Linked DNA regions of Geotalea uraniireducens. Each later gene encodes a partner of the first gene's protein in a complex. Links are inferred from orthologs where the notes say so. Each region holds a gene or a part of one and is shown on either strand. Other genes may lie near its edges.

Region 1 (6,388 bases):
CTTGTTGGTTGATTTGATCCGGAAAACTTAATTGTTCTGGTAAGACTTCTGATAGCTGAGCACCCGGTCGACATAGGTCCGGGTTTCCTGGTAAGGAGGCACACCGCCGTAGCGGGCGACTTTCGCCATGCCGGCATTGTAGGCGGCCAGAGCAAGAGAGACGTCTCCTCTGAAGGTATCGAGCAGAAAACGGAGATAACGCACACCGGCGCGGATATTTTCCCGCGGATCGAAGGAGTTGCCAACCTTCAAGTCGCGGGCGGTCTGCGGCATTAGCTGCATCAGGCCACTGGCCCCTTTCCGCGATACGGCATTGGGATTATACCCCGATTCGGCATGAATGACCGCTTTAACAAGCGATTTATCGACGCCAAATTCCAGAGCACACTGATCGATGATCGGTTCAAACTCGCGCGGATCGCGGATGCAACCGGCAAGCCTGAAGGTGGTGCGAAGCTTCCGGTCGCGTTTGATATCCCGCAGATAGACCTTGAATCGCTTGTCCGTAGGAGCATCGGTAAAATGCACGACCCCATCGCTGTCTTCATAGCGATAGATATCGGCACTGGCTCCGGCACACCAGATCAGGCTTCCGGCTACGGCGAGCAGTATGAGCAGACTGATCTTTCGGGACATGGATACATCCGACAAGGATAAAATCGACGACTGCAGGAAAAACATACAAAATATAGACCAATCGCCAGTGCATTTCAACCTCCATCGCGCCGTTGCCTCGCCAACCGCCCAAAATCCCTTGACAAACAAGGGGCTGGGGAGAATAATCGCCGGATTAAATCCGTTTACATTATCCCCACCCGAGGAGCACGTTCATGAAAATTGAGAGTGATTTTCTCGTCATCGGCAGCGGCATCGCCGGTCTCACCTTTGCACTCCAGGCTGCAGAACACGGCACCGTCGCCATCGTCACCAAACGGGAAGTGACTGAATCTGCCACCAACTATGCCCAAGGCGGCATCGCCACCGTTTTCTCCAAAGAGGACACCTTCGACGCGCATGTTCAGGACACGCTCGTTGCCGGTGCGGGCATCTGCCACGAAGACGTGGTCCGGATGGTGGTCGAAGAAGGACCGCAGATCATCAACAATCTGATCGAGTGGGGTGTCCAGTTCACCCAGAGCGGCAGTTCGTACGACCTCACCCGGGAAGGCGGACACAGCCAGCGCCGTATCCTTCATGCCGACGACGTTACCGGCCGGGAAATCGAGCGGGCACTGGTCGCAGCCGTTCAGGAGAATCCGAACATCAGACTGTTCGAGCACCATATCGCCATCGACCTGATCACTGAGGCAAAAGTGCTTCGCAAACGTCTGAAGCCAAACCGCTGTCTTGGTGCCCATGTTCTCGACATCAATAACAACACCGTAATGACCTTTACCGCCAAGGTAACCCTGCTCGCCACCGGTGGCGCCGGCAAAGTCTACCTGTACACCTGCAATCCGGACGTGGCCACAGGTGACGGTGTCGCCATGGCCTACCGAGCCGGGGCAACGATCGCCAACATGGAATTCATGCAATTCCACCCTACCACCCTCTATCACGCACATGCCAAATCGTTCCTCATCTCAGAGGCGGTTCGCGGCGAAGGCGCTATCCTCCGCCGCCGGGACGGTACCGCCTTCATGGATAAATACCACCAGTTGAAAGACCTGGCACCGAGGGACATCGTTGCCCGGGCCATCGACAACGAGATGAAGACTCATGGTGACGACTGCGTCTACCTGGACATTACCCACAAAGACCCCGACTACGTTCGGAACCGCTTTCCCAATATCTATCAGACCTGCCTGGAATTTGGCCTCGACATGACCAAGGAGCCACTGCCGGTCGTGCCCGCAGCCCACTATCTCTGCGGCGGGGTTGCCGTCGACACGAACGGCCAGACCGACATCAGCCACCTCTACGCCATCGGCGAAGTAGCATTTACCGGCCTGCACGGGGCCAACCGGCTGGCGAGCAACTCCCTGCTGGAGGCCGCCGTCTATGCCGGCAGGGCTTTCAAGCATGCCGTCAGCCAGATCGAAGCGAACTCCTTTACCTTCCCGGAAATCCCCGAATGGGACGCCGGAACGGCGACCGACAGCGATGAGATGGTCGTCGTCTCCCAGAACTGGGATGAGATTCGTCGCTTCATGTGGAATTATGTCGGGATCGTCCGCTCGGACAAACGGCTGGAACGGGCGCTGCACCGGATCAATCTCATTCAGGAAGAGATCGAGGATTACTACTGGAACTTCACCATCACTTCCGATCTCATCGAATTGCGCAACATTGCCACCGTCGCCGAACTGATCGTCAAATGCGCCCAACAGCGCAAGGAATCGCGTGGGCTGCACTGCACCATCGATTACCCGCAGCGCGATGATATCCACTGGAAGAAAGACTCCTTCGTCAGAAAAAATATCTGAGGCGCTCATGACGATCGACGAATTGAGAACTGAAATCGACCGACTCGACAGCGAACTGCTACGGATTTTCAACCAACGCGCCGGTCTGGCCCTGCAGATCGGCGAGATCAAGAAACAGCGAGGGATGGCTGTTTACGATCCCAGACGGGAAAAACTCATCTTCGAGCGGATGAAGAGCGAAAACGGCGGCCCGCTCGACGACGGGGCCATTGTCCGGCTGTTCGAGCGGGTTATCGACGAATCGCGGCGGCTGGAAAGAATCATGACTAATCGGGACAAGCGTGTGAAGGAGTGATCGGCAATGCTCATCATCATGAAGAAAAACGCCGATGAACAGGCGCTCGTGCAGATCAAGGAATACCTGATCAACCGGAATTTCGACATTCACCAGTCGACTGGCGCCAACCGGACGATTATCGGGGTCATCGGCGATACGGATAGCCTCGATCAGGAGAAGCTTGAAAAAATGCCGGGGGTCCATCAGGTGGTACGTATCGCCAAAGAGGAATGACCGGGCGGTCGCCGCCACCAACCAGCAGCCGATTTACCAGACGGCCAGCCCGGCATAGGCGACTACCTGGCTGTTGTCCCCCGTCACATCGCCACTCGTTGCATAACGAATCAATTCGGCCTTGGTTGCCCCGAGGCTTCTCGCGGCAACCAGCATGACGGTCGCCGGGATGACCCCGCACATGGTGATCCCCTGTCGCCGACACACCTGATGTAGCCCCAGCGGATTGAGAGCCAGCATTTCAGCAACCGCCAGCTGGTCCTTCTGCCGTGCCATTGCCGCCGGCTCGTAATGGGTCATATCGGAGCTGGCAACGATCAGCACCTCGTCACCGAAATCGCCGATTGCCCGGGCAATGCCCTCCCCTAACTGCTGACACCGTTCATAATCACCGAAACCGAGGCAGAGCGGTACAATGGTAAGATCGTTACGGAGATACTGGAGAAAGGGGACCTGTACCTCCAGAGAATGCTCGAAGCGATGCGCCGTCGAATCGACCTCGACCAGCGGCAGGTGTTCGCGGAGCAGTCGGGCGAGATGACCACCGACCGGCACGGTGCCGAAAGGAGTAAGCCACTCGCCGTCGGGATAGAGGGCAACGGCAGCACCGAAACCATGATGATTGGGTCCGATGACGATCACGGTTTCCGGCAGCTCGATCGCCCCGTACAGCGCTCCCGCCACCCCTCCCGAGTAAAGATAGCCGGCATGGGGGGCCACTATCCCAATAACCTTCCGCTTCGGCACATCGACCGGCACCAACCGCGCCATCTCGGCCCGGAGCTGCCGGGGATCATCACTGTAGAACTGCCCTGCTACCGCCGGATGACGTATCATCGCCCACCTCCGCTCACGAAAACAGCGGCGTGTTTTCTCTTGCCATTCCCGACATCAACTATAGCATGAAAAGACGAGGGAGTCAGACTGGGGGGGAAACGATACGGCAGGCCTCAGGCGTCGGTATCGTCCGAATTGTTAGCGGCGGACGTCTCGCTCTCCGGCAGCGGCAGCGGCAATTCCTCCTGCTGCTCGAACTTGCTGGTTTCGGAAAGCTCCCTGATCTCTTTCAGACTCGGCAGGCTGCGCAAGTCCTTCAGATCGAACACTTCGAGAAATTCCCGCGTCGTCCCGTAGATGAGTGGCTTGCCGGGGATATCTTTCTTGCCGAGAATCTTGATCAGCTTTTTCTCCAAAAGCGTCTTCAGTACCCCGCCGGAATCGACCCCGCGCAGATACTCAATCTCAGCCCTGGTTACCGGCTGGCGGTAGGCAATAATTGCCAGCGACTCCAGGGCCGACTGGCTAAAGCGGACCGGCCGGACCTTGGTCAAGCGCCGCAGATAATCGGCGTTTTCCGCAACCGTACGGAACTGGTACCCCCCGGCAACCTCAGCCAGCTCAACTCCGCGCCCTTCGCCGCCATAATCCTGCAGGAGCGTATTCAGTGCAGCACGGATATCGTTGCGTTCATGCTCTTCCAGAAGTGAACAGAGCCGGTCAAGGGTCAAGGGACCCTCGGCAACGAACAGCAGGCTCTCGACAATCGACTTGAGCGTCGACATCAGCGTTCTCCTTCTTCGACCGGCGCTTCTGCCTCTTCTATAACGGCCGGTGCGATCCAGATCGAGCCATACCGGTTAGCCTGGATGACTTTGATCGCCTTCAGCTTGCAGAGTTCCAGAACCGCAAGAAATGTGGCAATCAGATAATCGCGGCTGACAGTTTCGGGGAACAGCTCGTCGAACAGCAGCGATTCCTTCCCTTCCAGCATCGAAAGAATCTCGCTGATCCGTTCGGCAATAGTGATCGAATCGGCGCCGACTTCGTGGAAGCTTTCCTGGGAAACACGGTCGAGAATCCGCTGAAATGCTTCAATCAGTTCAAACAGTTCGACCTCCAGGGCATCATCCCCCCCCTCGGCGGCTTCAGCCTCGGAGAACGGCACCTGCCGGGCAAAATGTTCCCGGCCAAGCAGATTACGCCCGGTCAGGGTCAAGGCAGCTTCCTTGTACTGCTGGTATTCCAGCAGCCTTCTCACCAACTCGGCACGCGGATCCTCTTCCTCGTCCTCCCCTCCTTCTTCGTCAACCGGTGTTGGCAGGAGGGTTTTCGACTTGATCTGCAGCAGAGTGGAAGCCATGACGAGAAACTCGCCGGCGACCTCCAGGTTAAGTTCCTTCAAAAGTTTGATGTACTCAAGGTATTGCTTGGTGATGATTGACAGGGGAATGTCGTAAATATCCATCTCATTCTTTTTGATGAGATGGAGCAACAGATCCAAAGGCCCCTCGAACACCTCCAGCTTGACCGTGTAAGGCGCTGCGCCCCCCTCTGGATAAAACGGCAGGTGCTCCTCACCGCTCATAGCCGGATCGCGTCCCTGACCTCGGCGATGGTCCGGCTCGCTTCGGCGGCGGCTTTGGCGCTCCCAGCCGCGAGGATATCCTCCACCAGGCCTGGCTGGGTCGTCAGCTCCTCTCTTTTGGCGCGAAATGGTGCCAGAGTTTCAACCAGATATTCCGCCTGGAGCTTCTTGCACTCTACGCAGCCGATCTCCGCCCCGCGGCAGCCAGCGTAGATTTCCGCCTTTTTATCTTCGGGAATGTAAAGACGGTTCAGGGAGAAGGCAACACAGCGGTCGGGATCGCCCGGATCGCTCCGCCGCACCCGCTGGGTATCGGTCACCATCGACTGCACCTTTTTCCTGGTCTCCTCGGCGCTCTCAGAGAGGAAAATCGCGTTGCCGTAGGACTTGCTCATTTTGCGGCCATCAAGGCCAAGGACCTTCGGAGTTTCGGTAAGGAGCGCCGCCGGTTCCGGAAAAACTTCGCGATAGAGGAAGTTAAAGCGGCGGGCGATCTCCCGGGTGATCTCCAGATGCGGCAACTGATCGTGACCGACAGGCACCTTCGCGGCCTTGTAGAGAATGATATCCGCCGCCATCAGCACCGGGTAACCGAGGAAGCCAAACGTGGAAAGATCTTTCGCCGACAGATTATCCTGCATCTCTTTATAGGTGGGATTGCGTTCCAGCCAGGAAACCGGCGTAATCATCGACAGAATCAGGTTCAACTCCGCGTGCTGCGGCACGAGGCTCTGCTGGAAGATAACACTTCGCTGCGGATCGACCCCGAAAGACAGCCAGTCGAGAACCATCTCCCTGATACTGTCGCGGATCCCGCCGGTATTATCGTACTCGGTCGTCAACGAGTGCCAGTCGGCGGCAAAAAAGAAACATTCATAGTTTTCCTGAAGTTCGCGCCAGTTGGCGAGAACGCCGTGGAAATGGCCGAGATGAAGCTTGCCGGTCGGTCTCATGCCGCTGACAATCCGTTTGTTGCTCATGCTTGCTGCTCCTTTGCTACCCGGGCGGTCGTCCGGATCGGGATTGAAAACGCTACTGCTCTTCGTCCGGTTACTCCCCGAGCTTTAACGCATCAGGAAGAAGGTA
Region 2 (5,763 bases), 1.2 Mb from region 1 along the record:
AGACTGTTCCTTTGCCCGCTTCAGGATGTCGATCCCGTTGCTGTCGGGGAGAAACAGGTCAGTGATGACGATGTCGAACTTCTCGCGGGCGAGCAATTCCAGACCCTCTTTTCCCGTAGCCGTCCCCTTGAGCTGGTAGCCGGCATGTTTGAGAAGGAGGGAAAGGGCTTCGCGCCCCGATTCTTCGTCGTCGATGAGGAGGATTCGCGTCCGTTCTTTCATGGCACCTCCACGGATGAGCCCTCAACGTAGCATCTTTGCCGGAGATTGGCAAGTCGGCAGTGGCCGCCGGAAGGAGCCCCGTTGCGGGCCCGGTGCCGGCGCCTGCGGCCGCTGCTTTGCCTTTGCATTACGCCCCGTCGTTTGCTACTATAGCCCGGTTTATGCGAATCAAACGTCTCGATATAGGGGGCTTCAAGTCCTTCGTCGATAAAGCGTCCCTCGATTTCCAGCAGGGGATTACCGGTATCGTCGGACCGAACGGTTGCGGCAAGTCGAACGTCGTCGACGCCATCCGTTGGGTGATGGGAGAGCAGTCGGCCAAGAATCTGCGCGGTAAGTCCATGGAGGACGTGATCTTCGGCGGCAGCGAGTTGCGCAAGCCCGTCGGGATGGCGGAAGTCTCCATGGTGTTGTCTACCGACGACGGCCGGGTATCGGCCAAGTACCTCGGCTATCACGAGATCCAGGTCACCCGCCGCCTCTACCGGGATGGTGAAAGCGAGTATTTCATTAACAAAACTCCCTGCCGGCTGATGGATATCACCGAACTGTTCATGGATACCGGGGTCGGCGCTCGGGCCTATTCGATCATCGAGCAGGGCAAAATCGGCATGATTCTCCATTCAAAACCCGAGGAACGCCGGTTTTTGATTGAGGAGGCGGCGGGGGTCACCAAATTTAAAGCCAGGAAACAGGTTGCGCTGAAAAAGATCGATCTGACCCGGCAGAACCTGTTGCGGATCGGTGATATCCTGGCGGAAATCAAGCGTCAGCTCAATTCATTGCAGCGCCAGGCCAAGAAGGCGGAAAAATTTAGAGAATACCGGGAAGAGCTCAAAGAACTCGAAATTCGCGCTGCTGTCAGCCGGTTTTCGGTATTGAACCAGGCCAAAGATGAGCTGGAAAACGAACTGCGGCAGGCCGTTTCCCGGGAGACCGAGCTGGCCGCCGAGCTCCGGCAGCGGGAGCTGCAGGTCGAAGAACGGCGGGTAACGCTGGTCGAGCAAGAGAAAGAGGTCACCGGATGCCAGGAGGACCTCTTCCGGCAGAAAAGCGATATCCAGGGATGTGAGAGCCGGCTCGAATTCCAGCAGAAGGAGCTGGCGGCGCTGGAGCGTCGCCAGGAACGCCTGACCGATGAACATGCAGGGCTGGAAAAACAGCTGTCCGAGGCCGAAAACGAGGTGAAGCGCCTCGTCGAGCAAAGCGGGCTCTTTGCGGTGGAGGCCGCCGAGGAGGAAGGAACTCTTCTCGACCGGGAAAATGAATTGGAATCGATGGCGGGGAGCGAAGTGGAGCTTGCCGCTGCCGTGGAAGAGATGCGTCGCGAGCTGTTTTCGCTGCTGGCCGAGGTCGCCCAGCTGAACAACCAGCGGGGGGCGGCCGTACGCCGGCTGGAGAACCTGGCGGAGCGAGTCGAGCGTAACCGTCGCGAAGGGGTGCTGCTCCAGGAAAAAGCGGTCGAGGCCCAGGGAAAAATTCACGAACTCGAATCGGTTGTCGCGCGATTAACCGGGCTGAAAGCGGAGCTGGCAGAGCGGATTCCGCTGCTGGTTCGTCAAGAGCAGCAAACCCGGGCCGACATTGCCGAAGCTGAACAAGCGCTGGTCACGAAGCGGGACGAATTGAGCAGGAAGTCGTCCCGTCTCCACTCCCTGCAGGAACTCGAAGCCCAGTTTGCCGGCTATGGCCAGGGGGTGAAAGCACTCTTGCAGGCAGCGGAGTTTCGCGGCCGGTTCCAGGGGGTCATCGCCGACCATGTCGAAACGGCCGCTGAATTCGAAGCTGCCCTCGAAGCGGTCCTCGCCGATCGTCTCCAGTATCTGATTGCTCCGGAGGAGGCCGCTGCATTTGCGGCGCTGACATACCTGAAAAATTCTGCCGGCGGCCGCTGCTGGGTTCTTGCTGGCGATCCCGCCGCGCCGGAACTCCTCTCCTTGCCCGATCATCTTCAGCCGCTGCTCTCCTGTGTGACCATTGCCGCCGGGGCCGAAGGCTATATTCGCCCGCTGTTGGCCAATGTCGCGCTGGTCGACGACCTCGCCGAAGGAGTCGCCCTCTCCCGGCGGTTTCCCTATGCCACCTTCGTTACTCGGGACGGGGACTTGGCAGCCGGCGGGATGATCGGCGGCGGTTCGGTCGAGGCGGGCGGCGGCGGGCTGGTGCATAAGAAACGCGAGATTCGTGAGCTGGTTGCCGCAGTTGCGGTTGTGACCGAGGTCGTTGGCGACCTTGAGCGACAGCGCGAAGAACTGCGGCGCGCCGCTGCCGGCATCGAGGAAGAATTGCGCGACCAGCGTCAGGAGCTTCACCAGACGGATCTTCAGCTGGTCAATGCCGAAAAAGATCTGGCCAAGGCGCGGGAGGATTGTCAGCGGGTTGACGAGCGGCTTGCCTTGGTCGGTCTGGAAGACGACCAGCTTCGCGAGGAGCGGGAAACGCTCGACGCGGAGGTTGGCGAGGCCGATAGCCGCCGGAGTGTCAGGGAAGAGCGAAAGACCGTTCTCGAAGCCGAACTTGCTGGCCTTCAGGAACAATTGGCCGGAAAAAAGAAGGCGATTGCGGAAGTGCGCGAGGCGGTGACTGCTCTGAAGGTGCGAGGAGCCCAACTACGGGAGAAAAAGGATGCCGCCAGTCGGGCAATGGCCCGGGCCGAGGCGTCGATCGCCGACCTGCGGCAACGGATCGAACGGCATCGGCTGGAGGGTGCCGAATGTGTCCGGGAGCACGACGGACTGGTTGCCGCCCGGTCGGCAAGCGAAGAGGAGCTGCGGCAGCTGCTGGCCGTCCATGCCGGCGCCGAGGCGACATATGCCGAGCGCAAGCGGAGCTTTGAACTCCAGGCCGAGGAAGTGCGCGAAGAAGAGGCATTGCTCAAAAGGGTGCGCAGCGGGTGCGACGAGGCAAAGAATGCCGTTGCTTCCTGTCGGCTCAAACTGTCTGAGCTGACTCTCGAATTGAACCACCTGGTCGCCACGCTGCAGGACAAATATCGTCTTGAACTGCAATCCCTGCTGCCGCGTTATGCGGACCTTGCCTATGACGCGGAGCAGGCGGAACAACGGCAGCGGGAACTGGCCAGGCTCGTCGAAGAGATGGGGGAAGTGAACCTGACCGCCATCGAGGAGTATCAGGAACTCGATGAGCGCTTCACCTTCCTGTCGGGACAGAAGGCCGACCTGGAAGAGTCGCTGCTATCGCTGCAGCAAGCGATTCAACGCATCAACCGGACGACGCGCAAGCGGTTCCTGGAAACCTTCAAGCTGGTCAACGAGAAATTCCAGGAAGTATTCCCCCGGCTCTTTTGCGGTGGTCGGGCCGAGCTGAAGCTGACCAACGAAGAAGACCTCCTGGAGACGGGGATCGATATCATCGTCCAGCCGCCAGGGAAAAAATTGCAGAACGTCACGCTGCTTTCCGGCGGGGAAAAGGCCTTGACTGCCGTTGCCCTGATTTTTTCCATCTTCCTGATCAAACCGTCGCCGTTCTGCCTGCTCGACGAAGTCGATGCCCCGCTCGACGATGCCAATATCGGCCGTTTCAACGATATGGTCCGGGAGATGAGTGAAATTTCCCAGTTCATCATCATTACCCATAACAAGGCGACGATGGCGGTTGCCGACACTCTTTACGGCGTGACCATGGAGGACCCCGGAGTGTCGAAGCTTGTTTCCGTCCGGCTGAACTGACAGGGGAGGTGCGTGGTGCCCTTCAAGACTATCCTAACCGATCTCGTTCACACCGTCCCGGGAGCCAGTGGTGCCATTCTGGCTGATTGGGAGGGGGAAGCAGTTGATCAGTTCGCACGATTCGACACGTTCGAGCTGAAAATTATCGGCGCCCACAAGGCGATAATCCTCAGTCGCCTGCAGGAAGTCCAGGACCGGTTTGCCGGCGGGTTCGTCCGTGAAGCGGTGATTACTACCTCGGCGCTGACGGCAATCGTCGGCGCCGTCGGGAAAGACTATTCACTGGTCATGACCCTTGAACGGGCGGCAATTCCCGGCAGGGCCCTCTACCATTTTCGCCGGGCAGTGGCGCTGCTGGCCAAGGAGATATATTGAATGGCTGACGAGAAAACAGGATTTTTCAGAGGATTATGGGGGAAAATTGCCGGCCAGGAGCAAGAGACGGCTGGCGAGCCCGCTGAAAGTCTACCGGAAAGCGAGGACCGTGAGCGACGTCCCGGGTTCTTCGAACGGCTCAGGCAAGGTCTTGCCAAAACCCGTGATTCATTCGTGGGGAAAATTGACCGGCTGGTTCTCGGCAAGAAAGAGATCGATGCCGATACCCTGGAAGAGTTGGAAGAAATCCTCATTTCCGCCGACATCGGGGTCAACACGACGGTTGAATTGATCCGGATGCTCGAACAGCGGTTGTCCCGTAACGAATTGCAGGACGGCGAGGCGCTGAAAGCCGCGTTGAAGGAGGAAATCTATGCCCGGCTGAGTCGCGACGCCCGGCCGCTCGATATCACTACTGCTTCCCCCTTCGTGATCATGGTCATCGGCGTGAATGGCGTCGGCAAGACGACGACCATCGGCAAGCTTGCCGCCCGATACTCGGCCGAGGGGAAAAAAGTCGTCCTTGCCGCCGGCGACACCTTCCGGGCCGCCGCCGCCGAGCAGCTGCAAATCTGGGGGGAGCGGGCCGGTGTCGACGTCGTTCGCCACCGGGAAGGCGCCGACCCCTCGGCAGTGGTTTTCGACAGCATCAAGGCCGCACAGGCGCGCAACGCAGACGTGCTGATCGTCGATACGGCGGGTCGGCTCCATACGAAGGTGAACCTGATGGAGGAATTAAAGAAGGTCAAACGGATCATTGGCCGGGAGTTGCCCGGTGCGCCCCATGAAACGCTGCTGGTGCTCGATGCGGCGACCGGACAGAATGCGGTGTCACAGGCCAAGCTTTTCAAGGAAACCGCGGAAGTTACCGGTATTGCATTGACCAAACTCGACGGGACGGCCAGGGGAGGAATCGTTGTTGCAATCTGTAACGAGTTCCGGATCCCCATCCGCTATATCGGGGTCGGAGAGGGGGTCGACGACCTTCGCGACTTCGATCCGGAGCAGTTCGTCGAAGCGCTTTTCTATTAATTTCCTTGACTTTACAAGGGGGCTGCACTATCATTACACCCCAAAAAGGCCTCGGTATGGATGGTGAACTTTTCGCCGAAATTGAGCGGCGTGTGGATTTACTTCTTGAGCGCTATCTGGCGTTGAAGGGTGAAAATGAGCAGCTCCGGAATGAAAATTCCCGCCTAATGGAAGAGCGCAATCTGATCAAAGGGCGGCTCGATATCATTCTCGACAAGCTTGAGAGGGTCTGACGCGGGTGAAGCACTCTCACCGGATCAAGGTGTTGGGCAAGGAAATCACGGTTCGAAGTGAGGCCGATCCGGAGCATGTGCAGGAAGTTGAACGGTTCGTCAATCGGAAAATAGCCGAAGCTCAGGCTGCAGTGCCGGTTGGCGATCCCCAGGTGCCGGTTATCCTGGCGCTGATGAATATGGCGGAATCCTGTCTCGCCCTGCAAAAGGAG

Evidence for each region.
Region 2: the proteins of QMN23_RS11965 (region 1) and smc are in contact, whole or in part, in a crystal structure (PDB 3ZGX), measured with the Bacillus subtilis proteins. The link is inferred for Geotalea uraniireducens from one-to-one orthologs.

Annotation. Positions count from the first base shown.
Region 1 is NZ_AP027151.1:2,549,179-2,555,566, forward strand. The notes cover bases 3,401-6,385. They hold QMN23_RS11965 (segregation and condensation protein A), read right to left. Parts: upstream 5,303-6,385; coding sequence 4,499-5,302; downstream 3,401-4,498. Other genes in these bases: amrB (AmmeMemoRadiSam system protein B), read right to left, coding at 3,401-3,774; scpB (SMC-Scp complex subunit ScpB), read right to left, coding at 3,888-4,499; trpS (tryptophan--tRNA ligase), read right to left, coding at 5,299-6,282; QMN23_RS11975 (site-2 protease family protein), read right to left, coding at 6,367-6,385. Also shown: QMN23_RS11935 (lytic transglycosylase domain-containing protein), read right to left, coding at 28-636; nadB (L-aspartate oxidase), read left to right, coding at 831-2,426; QMN23_RS11945 (chorismate mutase), read left to right, coding at 2,434-2,721; QMN23_RS11950 (hypothetical protein), read left to right, coding at 2,728-2,937; more of amrB, read right to left, coding at 2,971-3,400; more of QMN23_RS11975, read right to left, coding at 6,386-6,388. UniProt on the Bacillus subtilis protein: Participates in chromosomal partition during cell division. May act via the formation of a condensin-like complex containing Smc and ScpB that pull DNA away from mid-cell into both cell halves.
Region 2 is NZ_AP027151.1:1,396,923-1,402,685, forward strand. What follows is about bases 1-4,111. They hold smc (chromosome segregation protein SMC), read left to right. Parts: upstream 1-383; coding sequence 384-3,911; downstream 3,912-4,111. Other genes in these bases: QMN23_RS06470 (sigma-54-dependent transcriptional regulator), read right to left, coding at 1-222; QMN23_RS06480 (roadblock/LC7 domain-containing protein), read left to right, coding at 3,927-4,111. Also shown: more of QMN23_RS06480, read left to right, coding at 4,112-4,286; signal recognition particle-docking protein FtsY, read left to right, coding at 4,287-5,318; QMN23_RS06490 (cell division protein ZapB), read left to right, coding at 5,375-5,551; QMN23_RS06495 (cell division protein ZapA), read left to right, coding at 5,557-5,763. UniProt on the Bacillus subtilis protein: Required for chromosome condensation and partitioning.